Regions from separate parts of the Paenibacillus sp. MZ03-122A genome, predicted to be linked through region 2. Evidence: predicted binding sites of a transcription regulator. Region 2 holds the regulator's gene; the other holds the start of a gene.
The links. The regulator CtsR, encoded in region 2, represses protease genes until heat stress. The targets are predictions, from matches to a motif close to ATGGTCAATAAAGGTCAAACA.

Region 1: clpP (ATP-dependent Clp endopeptidase proteolytic subunit ClpP) is a predicted target of CtsR. The motif match lies at 7,087-7,107, and genes of this name have one in related genera.

What each region holds. Positions count from the first base shown of each region.
Region 1 is NZ_JANAVI010000013.1:83,909-92,679, reverse strand. It holds gene NLX74_RS21285 (ROK family glucokinase) at 1-554, shown strand, start outside; gene rapZ (RNase adapter RapZ) at 621-1,520, shown strand; gene NLX74_RS21275 (gluconeogenesis factor YvcK family protein) at 1,533-2,519, shown strand; gene whiA (DNA-binding protein WhiA) at 2,525-3,469, shown strand; gene NLX74_RS21265 (HPr family phosphocarrier protein) at 3,606-3,875, shown strand; gene NLX74_RS21260 (SIMPL domain-containing protein) at 4,148-4,909, shown strand; gene NLX74_RS21255 (PdaC/SigV domain-containing protein) at 5,149-6,252, shown strand; gene clpP (ATP-dependent Clp endopeptidase proteolytic subunit ClpP) at 6,378-6,974, opposite strand; tRNA gene NLX74_RS21245 (tRNA-Arg) at 7,185-7,259, opposite strand; gene NLX74_RS21240 (sugar-binding transcriptional regulator) at 7,529-8,566, shown strand; gene gap (type I glyceraldehyde-3-phosphate dehydrogenase) at 8,660-8,771, shown strand, end outside.
Region 2 is NZ_JANAVI010000021.1:52,597-61,367, reverse strand. It holds gene NLX74_RS24520 (GNAT family N-acetyltransferase) at 1-510, shown strand, start outside; gene NLX74_RS24515 (CtsR family transcriptional regulator) at 1,039-1,503, shown strand; gene mcsA (protein-arginine kinase activator protein McsA) at 1,573-2,097, shown strand; gene mcsB (protein-arginine kinase McsB) at 2,126-3,190, shown strand; gene clpC (ATP-dependent protease ATP-binding subunit ClpC) at 3,235-5,679, shown strand; gene radA (DNA repair protein RadA) at 5,920-7,293, shown strand; gene disA (DNA integrity scanning diadenylate cyclase DisA) at 7,306-8,382, shown strand; gene pssA (CDP-diacylglycerol--serine O-phosphatidyltransferase) at 8,437-8,771, shown strand, end outside.

The DNA of each region.
Region 1 (8,771 bases), on a different contig from region 2:
ACTGCGTATGCTATACCCTGGGAACAGGCGTAGGTGGCGGTATTATTATAAACGGTAAAATATACCAAGGTTCTTCGGGCATGGCCGGAGAAATTGGCCATATCAGTGTCGTACCTGATCTGGAGGCTATTCAGTGTGGGTGCGGCAAAATGGGTTGCTTGGAAACTGTATCTTCCGCAACAGGCATCATTCGTATGGCCAAGGACGCTGTGGAACGTGGCGACCGGACCTCTCTGGCGCTGGAAGATCAAATTGCTGCCAAGGAAGTATTTGATGCTGCTAAAGCTGGAGATGAAGTCGCGCTGCGTATCGTGAACCGGGCTGCCTTTTATTTGGGGAAATCCATGGCAGCGGTTGCCGCTGTGCTTAATCCAGAGTTGTTTATTATAGGCGGCGGTGTTTCTAAAGCAGGCGACTTTTTATTTGAAGAGATGCGTCGCGTATACGCCAAGCTGGCACCTGAACCGCTTCAAAAGGGTGTATATATCGTACCAGCGGTGTTAGGCAATGACGCAGGTATCGTAGGGGCTGCAGGGTTGCTGCTACGCTCCTGATCCACAGGTTATTGATAATACGGGTACTGGTATAGAGCGAAGAAGCAAAAGGAGAGGGAAGTCCATATGACAGACAACCTAAAAAATGCTGCGCCGTGGGCAACGCTCATTATTATTACGGGGATGTCAGGCGCAGGGAAGACCATTGCGGTTCAGAGCCTGGAAGACTTGGGCTTCTTCTGCGTTGATAATTTGCCCCCTGTACTGATTCCCAAATTTGCCGAGTTGATTGAGCAGTCGAACGGTAAAATAGGCAAGGTGGCACTCGTAATTGATTTACGCGGACGAGAATTTTTCACTGCCTTGTCGGAATCTTTGAATTATATTAAAGATCATTTTACGATCCATTGTGAAATTTTATTCTTAAATGCGAATGATGGCGTTCTCGTACAGCGGTATAAGGAAAGCCGTAGACGTCATCCGTTGGCTCCAGACGGCATGCCTTTGGATGGGATTCGGTTGGAGCGCAAGATGTTGGAAGAATTAAAAAGCTCAGCTACACAGGTTATTGATACAAGTGTGATGAAGCCTGCAACCTTAAAGGCGAGGATTATTTCACGATTTTCTCATCTGGAGAGTAGTATGCTTTCCGTGAACATTACTTCTTTTGGCTTCAAGTATGGTATTCCCATTGATGCCGATCTTATATTCGATGTGCGCTTCCTGCCTAATCCCCACTATGTGGACCAACTACGTCCCCACACGGGACAGGATAGCGATGTATATGATTATGTCATGAAATGGCCCGAGACTCAGGCATTCTTGACCAAGTTGCTGGATATGTTACACTTTTTGATTCCGCAATATCGCAAAGAAGGCAAAAGCCAGGTCATTATCGGCATTGGCTGTACTGGCGGTAAGCATCGTTCTGTTGCAATATCGGAGTATTTAGGAAAAATGCTGGGTGCCAGCGAGACAGAATCTGTTTCTGTTTCGCATCGGGATGCTGATCGGGACCGGCATTAATGAGGTGAAATCATGAAAGAGACCGGATCACAACGGGAGCGCCCACGTATTGTTGTTATGGGCGGCGGAACCGGCTTGTCCGTCATGCTGCGGGGCTTAAAGCAAAAGCCGCTAGATATTACGGCTATTGTTACAGTCGCTGACGATGGCGGAAGTTCCGGGATTTTGCGCAGTGAGCTACAGATGCCCCCTCCAGGGGATATTCGCAATGTGCTGACTGCCTTGGCTGACGTGGAACCAGTGATGTCAGATATGCTGAAATACCGTTTCGGTGCGGGATCAGGATTGTCAGGCCATAGCCTGGGTAATCTGATTTTAGCAGCGATGACCGATATATCGGGAGATTTCGTAACGGCGGTGCGTGAGCTTAGCCGTGTATTTGCTGTCCGGGGACGTGTGCTACCGGCAGCCGAGGAAGGCGTTGTGTTAAGCGCCGAGATGGAGGATGGCACGGTGATTACCGGGGAGTCCAAGATCCCGGAAGCGGGCGGACGCATCAAACGCGTCTTTCTTGAACCGACTCACGTGGAGCCGTTGCCTGAGGCTGTAGAGGCCATTAATGAAGCCGATGCGATTTTGATTGGCCCCGGCAGTCTATATACCAGCATATTACCAAATTTGCTTGTACCTAAACTCGCTGAAGCTGTAGTAAAATCAGACGCTATCAAAATATTTGTCTGTAACGTTATGACCCAGCCTGGGGAAACCGATGGTTATACGGTAGGAGATCACCTGCAAGCTATTTTTGAGCATGTAGGGCATCATCTCTTCGACTATGTCATTGTAAATAACGGAGAAATTCCACCCCAAGTACAGGAAATGTATGCCGAGCAGGGAGCCAAGCCAGTTCAAGTAGACATGGGCGAGCTGACCGACCGGGGATATAAAGTGGTGGCAGATACATTAGTTCTGTTCCGCACGTATTTACGGCATGATGCCGACAAATTGAGCCAGCATATCTACCAATTGGTACAAAACTGGATATTAAGAAGGAGGTGAGTCCCTTGTCCTTTGCGGCACAAACGAAAAAAGAGCTTACGATGATTGAAAGCCAGTCCTGCTGTGAGAAAGCGGAACTATCTGCGCTCATACGTATGCTCGGATCCGTACAACTGTCGAATAAAAGGGTGATATTGGACGTGTCCACAGAAAATGCCGCGATTGCAAGGCGGATTTACTCCTTGATCAAGAAGCATTTTCAACTTCATATCGAACTGCTTGTACGGAAAAAAATGCGCTTGAAAAAAAATAATGTGTACATTGTCCGTATTCCCAATGGTGTGCAGCAACTGCTAAAGGATCTTTATATCGTCACAGAAGGTTTCTTATTCACTGACGGGATTAATCGGGATATCGTTCGGAAAAACTGTTGTAAGAGGGCTTATTTGCGGGGCGCCTTTATGGCAGGTGGCTCTGTCAACAATCCTGAAGGATCGTCTTACCACCTTGAAATTTCTTCGATGTATGAGGAGCATTGTCAGGCACTCGTTGATCTTGCGAATGAATTTCATCTAAATGCTCGCTGTATTGAGCGAAAAAAAGGTTTTATTCTCTACATCAAGGAAGGCGAGAAGATCATTGAGCTGCTTAGCATCATTGGGGCGCATCAAGCCTTGTTCAAATTTGAAGATGTACGCATTATGCGCGATATGCGCAACTCCGTAAATCGCATTGTCAATTGTGAAACGGCTAATTTGAACAAGACGATCGGAGCTGCTGTCCGGCAAATTGAGAATATTAAGTTGCTGGAGAGGGAAGTTGGTTTGGAGACCTTGCCGGATAAACTGCGTGAAGTGGCAGAAATTCGGCTCGCTCATCCCGATTTGAATTTGAAAGAAGTCGGGGAAATGCTTAAAGGGGTCGTGAGTAAATCGGGTGTAAATCATCGGCTTCGCAAAATTGATGAGATGGCTGACAAAATTAGGGGCGAAAATGGCCTGATTCCGTAAAAAGAGTGTCCATGGGGCTTTTAGCCCCGGTTTTTTTAGTTTTTTTTCTAGTGTCTGTCCCGGGTTAATGTTATAATGTGATAAATAAAATGGAGTAAGTAGTGTCCAGATTTATTTGATGAGGGGGTAAGCTGACATGTCAAAACATCCGGTAGTCGTACGCTTGAAAACAGGACTGCACGCCAGACCTGCTGCGTTGTTCGTACAGGAAGCGAATAAATATTCATCTGAGATTTTTGTGGAAAAAGATGACAAAAAAGTTAATGCCAAGAGTATCATGGGTATTATGAGTCTTGCCATCAGTACAGGTACTGAAATCAATATTAGTGCTGAAGGTGCGGACGCCGAACAGGCTGTAAACGCTTTAGTAAGTTTGGTTAGTAAGGTAGAGCTGGAAAATCAATAAACAAAGATTTGCTTTGTAATATGATGTATGCTCTTAGTGAAAAGCCCCTTTGGGGCTTTTTTTGTATCCAGAAAAAAGTCTTCGAACGCTCCTCCGTTAACTGTTCTATGTGTGGATTTGTTGAATATAGAGACCGTATTAAGTTCAAGTTATAAATAATTAAAATTTCCGTGGTCATGCTCTGTTTCGGAAATATGTATGCTTGGCTGCAACCTTTTTTCGTCATTTCCGTCTGGAAGGTACAAACATTTACAAGAAAGAGGTTGAATTCAATGAGACTTTGGACAAAAACAGTAGCCACGGCAGTTCTCGCAGGAGCATTAATGGCAGGGGGAGTAGCAGGAGGATTATGGACAGGGGAAGATCGTGCCTATGCTGCGTCAACAGCTTCGACGGTAAACGGTGTAATTAATGTGACTGGAAGCGGGGAAGTAATGGCGAAGCCTAATATTGCTTATCTCTCTATCGGTGTACAATCAGAAGGGAATACGGCAGCCGCTGCTCAAAAAGCCAATGCTACAAAATTGAACAAGGTTACACAACTGCTGAAAGAAAAGTGGAGCATCAGCGCAGATGACATTCAGACCAGCCAGTTTTATGTACAGCCTAACTACACCTATAACGAAAAAGAAGGGCAAAAGCTCAAAGGGTACACTGCCAACCATACACTTTCCGTCAAATACCGCGATTTGGATAAAATTGGTCAGTTATTGGATGAGGCGACCAAGTCCGGAGCCAATAACGTGGATAATGTACGTTTTTCCGTGGAAGACCCTTCGACTTATGAAGAGGAAGCCATTACTAAGGCATTGGGAAGCGCACAATCTAAAGCCAGTGCTGTAACTAAAGCAGCCAAACGCGGGTTAGGTGCCCTTGTGAGTGTGACGGTAGATGGCGGAGAAGCACAAGTCTTTACACAACGTGAAAATGCCATGTCAAAATCGCTCTTGGACGTAGCAGGTGGCGGGACAGAGATCCAATCGGGACAAGTAACAGTGAAAGTTCAGGTGTCGGCTCAGTACGAAATGAACTAATACAGATCATCAAACGAAGCCACAAGCGGCCTGCATCATGCGTAGGCTGGCTTGCTGGCTCTTTTTGTATATCGAAACCTTTTTGTAATGAGTCTGTCATAGCTAAGGGTTATTAGGTGTACATATTGAAATCGGAGAGTGTACAGATTGTAAACTACATACAATAGGGTATAGATATAATAAGAAAAGTAATTATCACACATAGACAATACAGATCAATAACAGGAGGAATACTTAATATGAGTAAGCATGCGAAAAAATGGGGTTCAGCACTGCTGGCAGCAGGGATTTTAGCAGGAGTCGCAGCTGTTCCCGTTTCCTATATCCAGGCAGCATCGACCAAACAAGCGACAACACAGCAACCAGGAATCACCATCCAATGGAATGGTAAAACGTTGCCCGCTAAAGGTGTTCAAGTGAACGGGAGTACAATGATTCCGGTGGCCGCTTTGCGTGACAGCCTGGGGACTCCAGTAAGCTATGATGCGAAAACAACGACATATACCGTAGGTAGCGGGTACAATAAACTTTACATTATGGCTTCTTCCTCGGATGCCTACGTCAACGTCAATGGAATCAATACACGTAGCATGGATGCCAAACAGATCGCTGGGAAGCTATACATTCCTATGAGTCTGCTGAAAGACTATCTAGGCATAGATGCTCAATGGAATGCTGCTCAGAAAACAGTAACGCTGAGTAAAAGCCAGCTAAATCCGATCACAATTGCGTCTCTAACACTTCCAGCTTCGAGTAATGCGAAGGTGTCCTACAAGATTAAGTATCCGCAAATCAGCGGCAGCCAACTGAATCCTGAGGCTCAACAGGCCATTAACAATGTGCTTAAAAAGCATGCAGAGGGTATATTGGCAGCAGGCAAAAAGATGATGTCTGAGGGAGAGGCTACAACAGAAAGACCGTATGAGTTCGGAAATGATTTTGCAATTGCCTATAACAAAGATGGTATTCTGAGTGTGATTATGCAGGATTACTCGTATACGGGTGGCGCACATGGCATGACGGTACGTAAAGGATATACGTTCTCGCTCGCTGATGGTAAACTGCTGCAATTGTCTGACGTATTGAAGGCAAATCCGAACTACAAAAAGTTCCTCAATGCTGATTTGAAGAAAAAAATCGATGCGCTTCAGGCTGGCGAAGGATTCGAGAAATTTAAAGAGCTGGCGGCAGATCAGAATTTTTATGTAACAAACAGTGGAGTAACAATTGTGTTTGATTTGTATGATTATGCGCCATACGCGTATGGAATTCCGGAGTTTACCTACTCGTTCGGTCAACTGCTGCCTCAAGGCGGAAAGCCTTTTGCGGGACAGCATGAATAGTAGGAGTAAACAATTCCAATTGTCTATAACCTAAAAAACAATAAAGCAAAAAAAGCTGCCTACCGGATAAGAACATCCGGGGCAGCTTTTTCATTTACCAGCTATCGAGAGGCGAATTTCTTCTCTTATACACCTTCTGGAGAGGAGCTAGTTAGCACTTTATCAATAATACCGTATTCCTTGGCATCATCAGCGGACATGAAGTAGTCACGGTCTGTGTCTTTTTCAATGCGCTCCAGTGGTTGGCCTGTGCGATCTGCGAGAATGCGGTTCAATTTGTCACGCATTTTCAGAATGCGGCGTGCACGGATTTCAATATCCGTTGCCTGGCCTTGTGCACCACCCAGTGGTTGGTGAATCATAATTTCACTGTTTGGCAAAGCGAAACGTTTACCTTTGGCGCCTGCATTTAGCAAGAACGCGCCCATGGAAGCCGCCATACCTACGCAAATCGTAGATACGTCAGGTTTAATGTATTGCATCGTATCGAAAATGGCCATGCCAGCTGTAATGGAACCGCCAGGACTGTTAACATACAAGTGAATATCTTTTTCAGGATCTTCGGCAGCCAAAAACAGCATTTGCGCAATAATAGAGTTGGCTACAACGTCATTGACGTCCGAGCCTAACAAAATAATGCGATCCTTCAACAGTCTGGAATAAATGTCATAGGCGCGTTCGCCGCGGTTACTTTGTTCTACTACCATAGGAACATAGCTCACGTCAAAAAACCTCCCTTAAATATCGTTAGTGGATTTGGTGGACATGCCGATTACACGTCCCTTATTTATAAACTGTTACCGTATTAACCACATGATAAACAATTTCAAACAAAAAGTCAAAGAAAGTCAAACTAATGATTAAAAAAAAGAGCCCTCAGCGCTCTTATTGGTTAAAACATTATGTAGAAGCATTTATGCGTTCATTTAAAATGGCGCGCCCGCGAGGAATCGAACCTCGATCTCAGGCTCCGGAGGCCTACGTCATATCCGTTGGACCACGGGCGCATAGTTCAATCAATGCAAACAACTAACTAATTAAACAGCTAATTGGAAACAAAGATGATTATATGATATACAGCAGTGAATTGCAAGCTTTTATTAAATGCGCATATTCAGGCAAATGGTTGAGAAATATAGGTTCAGATAGACTTGCATGTGGAGCAAATATTGGTTAAGATATACGTGGGACTTAAAAAGTTATCCCGGGACATTTTAAGACCAGTTAGAGATAGAGCATTAGAGACAGAACTTAGAAGTGTGCGGGAGTGGAAAGCATGCGAAAGATATTAGAAATACAGAAGCAGCTTCTGCCCGACCTCATGGATGTTTTGAAAAAAAGGTACACGATCCTGCATCAGATTATGCTGTCCGATGTTGTTGGACGCAGAACACTGGCAGCTTCACTGAACATGACTGAGCGCGTGTTGCGCGCCGAAACCGATCTTCTTAAAGCTCAAGGGCTAATTGAGATTGAGAGTGTAGGCATGAAGGTGAGCAAAGCAGGACTGGATCTGCTGGAACAGCTGGAGCCGATTGCGAACAACTTGTTCGGCCTGTCCCAATTGGAGGACCAGATTCGTCAAGCCTATGGTTTGAGGAAGGTGGTTGTCGTTCCAGGGGATTCGGATGCTTCTCCGTTAACAAAGCAGGAGCTGGGGCGCGCTGGAGCAAAAGCGTTGCTGAGTGTTATGGACGACGAGGATGTGGTCGCTGTAACAGGTGGCACGACGATTGCCGACGTGGCGGAACAACTGGCACTACCTTCTAATGGCCCACTTAAGGGTGGGTGGTTTGTACCGGCACGCGGGGGTTTGGGAGAAAGCATGGAAATGCAGGCCAACACAATTGCTTCCACAATGGCTCGCAAGGTAGGCGCTCAATACCGTCTGCTCCATGTACCGGATTTGCTCAGCAATCATGCTTACAACTCCTTGCTTGAAGATACGAACATTCAGGATATATTGAACCTGATTCGCGAGAGTCGTATCATCATTCACGGGATAGGCAACGCCATAGCGATGGCACATAGACGTAAACTTGATCCCGAAACCTTCGCCCAGATCAGCAGTGAGGGGGCCGTTGCCGAATCGTTTGGTTATTACTTTAACGAAGATGGCGTCGTTGTTCACAGAATGCTGACGCTTGGACTTCGATTAGAGGACATCAGGCGTACCGATACGGTTTTAGGCGTAGCTGGAGGCAAGAGCAAGGCGGCCGCTATTCATGCGGTACTGCGTTTCGGACAAGAAGACATTCTAGTCACCGACGAAGGCGCTGCTGCCGAGATTGTAAGTCATTATTTAAATGGTTAAGATGGATTTATGAATGGTGTTGTCTTGACGGGCTTTCGGGTCTGTCTTGAATATATAAAACTAAACTAAACGAACTTTGGGAGGAACTCACTCATGACAGTTAAAGTTGGTATTAACGGTTTCGGACGTATTGGACGCCTTGCTTTCCGCCGGATTCAAAACGTGGAAGGTATTGAAGTAGTAGCAATCAATGACTTGACAGATT
Region 2 (8,771 bases):
ACGGCCCGTCAGGCTTTATGGACTTATTTTGCAAATCATGACTCCATGATAACCCATGGTAAATTTATTTACGTTCCAGCAGATGACAATCTGCCATTTTTACTTGATGATCCGCGAATTCAACAGGAGACCGTGCCTTATTTTATGGGCCGTATTGTGGATGCAGCTGCTTTTGTAGAAAGATACCCTTTTGAGCAGGTTGGAGAGGTAACACGTTTAACCTTAAATCTGACTGATCGGTATGCACCATGGAATGAAGGAGTATGGAGATTAACAATTACTACGGAAGGGAAAGGTCATCTGGTGAGAGTGGATACAAGCAATTCATCTGAAAACGCTATGGTATCTGACTTGAAACTTGGGATTCAGTCACTGACGACTCTGATGCTTGGCTACCAGCAGGCTGATGATCTGTATAAGTGGGGGCGTATTGAAGGGGGCAGTGAATCTGTGTCTGCGCTTAAACGTGTAATACCAGTAAAACAAACGTTTTTATTAGATTTTTTCTGATAAAGGCCCATTTAGATCTTCTTATGTTCCGTTTTTCAGGGAATATGTGTGATTATTATAATTTTCAAAACTCTTTCTGTAATTGGGAAGAGTTTTTTATGGTATTGTATAAAACATAATTAGATTGCGAAAAATGGTATTGACCCCTTGGCAAAAATGAATAATGTGCTATAATATGAATATAGTCAAAGAAAGTCAAAGTCAATCAAACCTCCTGAGATTCTGTAGAAGTATTTTGGTGGGCCGTATAAAGTAATTTTGATAGCAAAGAAGCAAACGAGGATCGAAATGATTTGCGTATAGTTAGGAACTGCCTTTTATGAAAATAAGAGAAGTGTATGACTAATCGCAAATAAAGGCCACACTAGAGACAAAACGGTACAATTCCAATGAGTGTAGAATAGGCAACAGCCTGAATACAGCTTAGATTCGTGACTTTACCGTTTGGTTAAGTTCAATATACGGCGGACTCTGTGGAACGTGAAATGTACTTGAATACTTGCGTTTCCGTTAGTGGAGGATGATGAAATGCGCAATGTTTCCGATATTATTGAACAATATTTAAAGAGTATATTGCTGGAAAGTCCCCAAGGTTTAGTGGAGATTCAGCGCAATGATCTGGCTGACCGCTTTTCCTGCGTGCCGTCGCAAATTAATTATGTAATTAGCACCCGGTTTACGCTGGAAAAAGGCTATGTGGTGGAAAGTAAACGCGGTGGCGGGGGCTACATTCGTATTCAGCGAATTCAGCTGCCTGCACAGCATGCCATCCATACACATCTTCATCAGAGCATCGGGGAGGAAATAAGCCAATCGGCAGCAGAAGGACTGATTTATCAGTTAGAGGAGGCCCATTTTTTAAGCAAAAGGGAAGCTAATCTAATGAAGGCTGCCTTATCGAGGGATACATTATTACTGAAGCTTCCCTATCGTGATCAACTGCGAGCAAGATTGCTTAAGGCTATGCTGATCTCGTTGCTGGCGACCAAATAGTTTGTGAATAGAGACTAACGTTTGGATGTAGGGATTGGTATAAATCCTGACATTAAAGGAGGTGCTTTTATGCTGTGCCAAGAATGTAATATGCGGCCGGCAACTTTGCATTTCACCAAAATTGTGAATGGCGAAAAGACAGAGTTTCATATTTGTGAGACGTGTGCCAAGGAAAAAGGGGAGATGATCCCTGGAACACCTAACGGCTTTTCGATTCATAGCTTGTTGTCGGGGATGCTGGATTTTGACTCCAGTACAAAGAGCCAGTCTCCAGGCCACAGTGGTCCGCAAAACCTGCAATGCAAGGATTGTGGCATGACCTATGCACAGTTTAGTAAGCTGGGACGTTTCGGATGCCCGTCGTGCTATCAATACTTTGATAGTCGTCTGGACCCTCTGTTCAAGCGTGTGCATGGCAGTACGAATCATGTTGGTAAAGTTCCGGTTCGCACTGGAGGTCGCCTGAAGGTTAAACGGCAAATTGACGATTTGAAAAAAGAGATGCAACAGCATATTGTACAGGAAGAATTTGAATCAGCTGCTGAGCTTAGGGATCAAATCAGAGAGCTTGAAAAAGAAATGACTGAAGAGTAAAGTTTGTGAAGAGTAGGAGGGATGCGTAATGCCCAATATTCGGTTTACGGAGAAGCCGCTAAGTGACTGGATGCGTGGTGATGCTGCGGATTCAGAGATTGTCATTAGCAGCCGGGTGAGAATTGCGCGTAACTTGCAGCATCTGCCTTTTCCCATGCTTGCTACCAATCAGCAGTCGGAAGAAGTACTTCAACGCTTAACGGATATCCTTCAGTATGATGATTTAGGTGGTTTTGGTACTTTTCATACGTTGAAAATATCCGAGTTGGATGAGATCGACAAGCGGGTGCTGGTTGAGAAGCATTTGATTAGTCCTAATTTGGCGAACGAATCCCGTAACGGTGCTGTTTTAATTAGCGATGATGAATCGGTTAGTGTTATGATAAACGAAGAGGATCATCTGCGTATCCAGTGCTTATATCCGGGATGTCAGGTTAGAGAAGCTTGGGAACGCGCTATGGTTATTGATGATGCATTTGAAGCGCATGTTGATTATGCATTTGATGATCGGAGAGGTTTTCTGACCAGTTGTCCGACGAATGTCGGCACAGGTATGAGAGCTTCGGTGATGATGCATTTGCCCGCATTAGTCATGACTCATCAAATCAATCGTATATTGTCTGCTGTTTCACAGGTAGGTCTTACGGTTCGCGGCATTTACGGTGAAGGCAGCGAAGCTGTCGGAAATTTGTTTCAGGTATCTAATCAGATTACACTGGGACAAACCGAAGCGGAAATTATAGAGAATCTACATGGCGTGGTGCTACAAATTATTGAGCACGAACGTTCTGCCAGAGAACGGCTAATGAATGAATCTATGCTGCGAATTACAGATCGGGTGATGCGTTCATTCGGTATTTTGTCATATGCAGCAGTATTGGATTCCAAGGAGGCTGCACAGCGGCTGTCCGATGTGCGTCTTGGCGTAGATTTAGGAATTTTGGAGCGTCCTTCCACCGCAGCGATGAATGAGCTGAATGTGATGACACAACCCGGGTTCCTGCAAAAAAGCTTTGGGGATAAAATGAATACCGAAGAGCGCGATATGTACCGGGCGAAGCTGATCCGGCAAAAATTAGGCACAACCCTTTAATATATAGAATGATCTGAAATACACACTGTGGAGGTGCAGGATATATGATGTTTGGAAGATTTACGGAACGTGCACAGAAAGTGCTTGCTTTGGCTCAGGAAGAAGCTGTTCGATTGGGACACAACAACATTGGCACAGAGCACATTTTGCTAGGCCTCATTCGTGAAGGTGAAGGAATAGCAGCGAAAGCCTTAATCGGTTTAGGACTGGGACTGGAAAAAATCCAGGATGAAGTGGAAACGCTGATTGGACGCGGTCAAGAGCAACCGACGAACATTGCCTATACTCCACGCGCCAAAAAAGTCATCGAACTGTCTATGGATGAAGCCCGCAAACTGGGCCATACCTATGTAGGTACAGAACATATTTTGCTTGGTCTTATTCGTGAAGGCGAAGGCGTAGCAGCACGTGTACTGAATAACCTGGGCATTAGCCTGAACAAAGCGCGTCAGCAAGTGCTTCAATTACTCGGTAGCAGCGAGGCTGTTTCCAGCCATCACGGTGCTCCAGCTAATGTCAGCACGCCAACTCTGGACAGTCTGGCACGCGATCTGACGGCATCTGCGAAGGAAAACAACCTGGACCCTGTTATTGGGCGTAGCAAGGAAATCGAACGCGTAATTCAGGTGCTCAGCCGCCGTACAAAGAACAATCCGGTTCTGATTGGTGAGCCTGGGGTAGGTAAAACGGCGATTGCCGAAGGATTGGCCCAAAAAATCATAGCGAATGAGATTCCCGAAACGTTGCGCGACAAGCGCGTAATGACACTGGATATGGGTTCTGTGGTAGCAGGCACCAAGTATCGTGGTGAATTCGAGGATCGTTTGAAAAAAATTATGGACGAGATTCGTCAAGCGGGTAATATCGTGTTGTTCATTGATGAGCTGCATACGCTGATTGGTGCTGGTGGAGCAGAAGGCGCAATTGATGCGTCCAACATCCTGAAACCTGCTCTGGCACGTGGCGAGCTGCAATGCATCGGTGCGACCACGCTGGATGAATACCGCAAATATATTGAGAAAGATGCTGCTTTGGAGCGTCGTTTTCAACCAATTACAGTGGATCAACCTTCTCCAGAAGAGGCGATTCAAATCTTGTATGGTCTGCGTGACCGTTACGAAGCGCATCACCGTGTAAAGATCACAGATGAGGCTATTGAAGCGGCCGTAAAATTGTCAGATCGTTATATCACCGACCGCTTCCTGCCAGATAAGGCTATTGACCTTATTGATGAGGCGGGCTCCAAAGTAAGGCTGAATTCTTACACTGTACCGCCAAACCTGAAACAGCTGGAAAACCGTCTGGAAGATATCCGTAAGGAAAAGGATTCAGCGGTACAAAGTCAGGAGTTTGAAAAAGCGGCAGCGCTGCGTGATACAGAGCAAAAAATCCGTGAAGAGTTAGACGTGACGAAAAACCAATGGAAAGAACAACAGGGTCGTACAGATTCCGAAGTTACCCCAGAGGATATCGCTCAAGTCGTTGCAATCTGGACAGGTGTTCCAGTCAGCAAGCTGAAAGAGGAAGAAACACACCGCTTGTTGAATATGGAAGAGTTGCTGCATGAGCGGGTAATTGGACAGGATGAAGCAGTTAAGGCAGTAAGCCGGGCGATTCGCCGGGCACGTGCCGGACTGAAAGATCCGAAGCGTCCAATTGGTTCCTTTATTTTCCTCGGTCCAACTGGGGTTGGTAAAACAGAGCTGGCACGCGCCTTGGCTGAATCCATGTTTGGAGATGAAAATGCGGTTATCCGTATTGATATGTCTGAATATATGGAGAAACACTCCACGTCCCGTCTGGTAGGAGCGCCTCCAGGGTACGTTGGATATGAAGAAGGCGGTCAACTGACTGAGAAGGTACGTCGTAAGCCATACTCTGTTGTGTTGCTGGATGAAATTGAAAAAGCACACCCAGAAGTATTCAATATTCTTCTGCAAGTGCTGGAAGATGGGCGTCTGACAGATTCCAAAGGTCGTGTCGTTGATTTCCGTAATACACTCATCATCCTAACATCTAATGTTGGTGCACAGGCGATTAAACGTAACTCCACGCTTGGTTTTACAGCTGTAGTGGACGCTGGAGCGGATTACGATAATATGAAGGGCAAAGTGATGGATGAACTGAAGAAAAGCTTCCGTCCTGAGTTCTTGAACCGGATTGATGAAATTATCGTTTTCCATTCTCTCGAAGAAAAACATATTGCCGAAATTGTATCACTCATGTCCGAGGAGCTGCGTAAGCGCCTGAATGAGTATGAGGTGGACTTCGAGTTGACAGACAATGCTAAAAAATTCCTTGCCAAGGAAGGCTTTGATCCAGCGTATGGTGCGCGTCCTTTGCGTCGTGCAATCCAGAAGCATATTGAAGATCGCCTGTCCGAGGAACTGTTGACTGGCAACATTACTAAAGGTGACTCTCTCTTCATTGATGAGGAGAACGGTGCATTGACTGTAACCAAAAAGGATAATGTATCTGCCAAGTCCTAAAGCAGTTTACTAAATAAATAGTAGAAAAGGGTGTCTCGCAAGCTGGAAAGCTATTGCGAAGACACCCTTTTTGTGTATAAAACACGGTGAAAAGGTTGGGTAAATGCTTTGGGAAAGTTTGTGATATTGCTTTACGTCCGCCAAGCTTCAATGGTAAACTTTTATTGTTACAGCTCTTTCTGGGCTGTATGAACATAAATTTGACATCATCGTCGTCAATAAGGAGCCAGGGAACAAAGTATGGCTAAAGTGAAAACTAAATTTTCCTGTACGGAATGTGGTTATGAATCGCCCAAATGGTACGGAAAATGTCCTGGATGCCAGGCATGGAATTCCATGGTCGAAGAAACGGAAAGCGTTGTAAAAACTCAAGGAATGGGGTCTTCCCTTCTTACTCATAGCACAAAAGACAAGCCACTCCCTATTATAGAGGTGGAGAGTGGCAAAGAAACACGAATTTTGACGGGAATTGGCGAATTGAATCGAGTACTCGGTGGAGGTGTGGTGCCGGGTTCACTCGTTTTGGTGGGCGGTGATCCGGGAATCGGTAAATCTACGCTCATGCTGCAAACATCTAATGAACTGGCTTTAACTGGTTTAAAGGTGCTGTACGTGTCTGGTGAGGAATCTGTCCGTCAAACGAAACTCCGTGCAGATCGGCTCGGTGCCTTGTCCCCCAGCCTATACGTATTATGTGAGACGAATTTGGAGACGATTGAAGAAGCGGTGGACAGCTTGAAGCCGGAGTTTTTGGTCATCGACTCGATACAGACTGTATATTTGCCTGAGGTGACGAGTGCACCAGGAAGTGTGGCTCAGGTGCGGGAGTGTACTTCACGCTTTATGCGAATTGCCAAGGGGCTAGGTATTGCTACGGTATTGGTAGGACATGTGACCAAGGAAGGGGCCATTGCAGGTCCGCGTTTGTTGGAGCATATGGTTGATTGTGTACTTTATTTTGAAGGAGAGCGTCATCATACGTATCGGCTTTTGCGTGCAGTTAAAAATCGTTTCGGTTCTACAAATGAAATTGGTATTTTTGAAATGGCTGAAAGCGGTTTGCGTGAGGTGTCGAATCCTTCTGAACTTTTCCTGTCTGAACGACCACTGGGTGTGGCAGGTTCTACTGTTGTAGCCAGTATGGAAGGAACCCGACCTGTATTGGTTGAACTGCAAGCATTGATTGCAGCTACACATTTTCCCTCTCCACGCCGAATGGGCACAGGAGTCGACCATCATCGAATGGGATTAATCATAGCCGTGCTAGAAAAGCGGATGGGCATGTTTTTGCAAAACCAGGACGCTTATCTCAACGTAGCCGGAGGCGTGAAGTTGGATGAACCGGCGGTGGATTTGGCTATAGCTGTGAGTATTGCTTCCAGCTTTAGGGATGCTCCTACAAAGCCATATGATGTGATTTTTGGCGAGGTGGGACTGACAGGTGAGGTGCGCGCGGTATCCCGAGCAGAACAGCGAGTACGAGAAGCGGAGAAACTAGGTTTCAAACGGGTGATCATGCCGGAGAAAAGCTTGAAGGGCTGGACACATCCGAAAGGGATACAAATTATAGGAGTAGGAACGGTGGCAGATGCACTGGCAGCCGCATTAGATTAGGGGGCATTGAGAATGAAAGAAGCGAGCCAACTGGATAAAATGAACGATTTGCTGCGGCTTGTGGCACCGGGAACTCCCTTTCGCGACGGGTTGGAAAACGTTTTGCGTGCCAAAACGGGTGCTCTTCTGGTCGTTGGCTATAGCCCAGAAGTTATGGAAGTCGTGGATGGCGGTTTCTCCATCAATTGTGATTTTTCACCGAACTATTTGTATGAGTTGGCTAAAATGGACGGCGCAATCATATTGAGCGAGGATTTAAAACGAATTTTATATGCCAATACGCAACTGATTCCGGACTCCTCCATTTCTTCAATTGAGACGGGAATTCGGCACCGGACAGCAGAACGAGTTGCAAAGCAGACTGGAAAATTAGTTGTGTCTATTTCCCAACGGCGTAATATTATTACCTTGTATCAGGGGACATTACGGTATGCGCTTAAGGAAATCGGGGTTATTCTAACGAAAGCCAATCAGGCTATTCAGACGTTAGAAAAATATAGATCTGTGTTGGGGCAAGCCTCTACGAATTTGACAGCATCTGAATTTGAAGAGCTGGTTACCATGCCGGAAGTCGTTAATGTCATCCAGCGGATCGAAATGGTGCTGCGCATCAAAATGGAAATCAAACGATTTATTAACGAGCTCGGAAATGAGGGCCGTCTGATTAGTATGCAGATGGAAGAGCTTGTCAGCAACATTGAGGAAGAAGCTTGGTTGCTGTATAAGGATTATGCCAAAGACGATAGCGACGAGAAGATTCGTGAAATTATATTGGGACTCAAACGTTCTACGGACGATGAATTGTTGGATGTGAATCATATTGTACGTTTACTAGGCTACCCTTCTTCAGCTGCGACATCAGAGGAGTATATTGCTGCACGTGGCTACCGGGTACTGAACAAGATACCGCGTTTGCCGAATGTGATTATTCATAATCTGGTGGAGCGGTTTGGACGTTTTCCACATGTCATCACAGCAACGATAGAAGAATTGGATGAAGTGGATGGTATTGGAGAGGTTCGTGCGCGTACGATTAAAGAGGGTCTTAAACGTTTGCAGGAACAAGTTTTCATTGACAGGCAAATGTAAATGTAATACAGTGAAAGGATTATAATGGAACAATTCATACATTGAGGTGAAGAGATGATTACCAAATCAATTCCGAACATGTGTACCTTAGGTAACTTGTTTCTCGGAATGATCGCCATTTTATTGGCTGTAGACGGAAAATACAGTCTTGCCGCTATTATGGTTATTGTCGCCATGTTGTTGGACGGACTGGATGGTAGGATGGCCCGGGTCCTGAATGCCCAAAGCGAATTCGGTAAAGAACTGGACTCCTTATCAGATATGATATCTTTTGGTGTTGCTCCCGCAGTTATTATGTACATGGTTGCTTTTCATGATGCGAATTCGGCTCTCGCTTGGACGGTTACTGCCATTTTCCCAATGTGCGGAGCGTTGCGTTTGGCTCGATT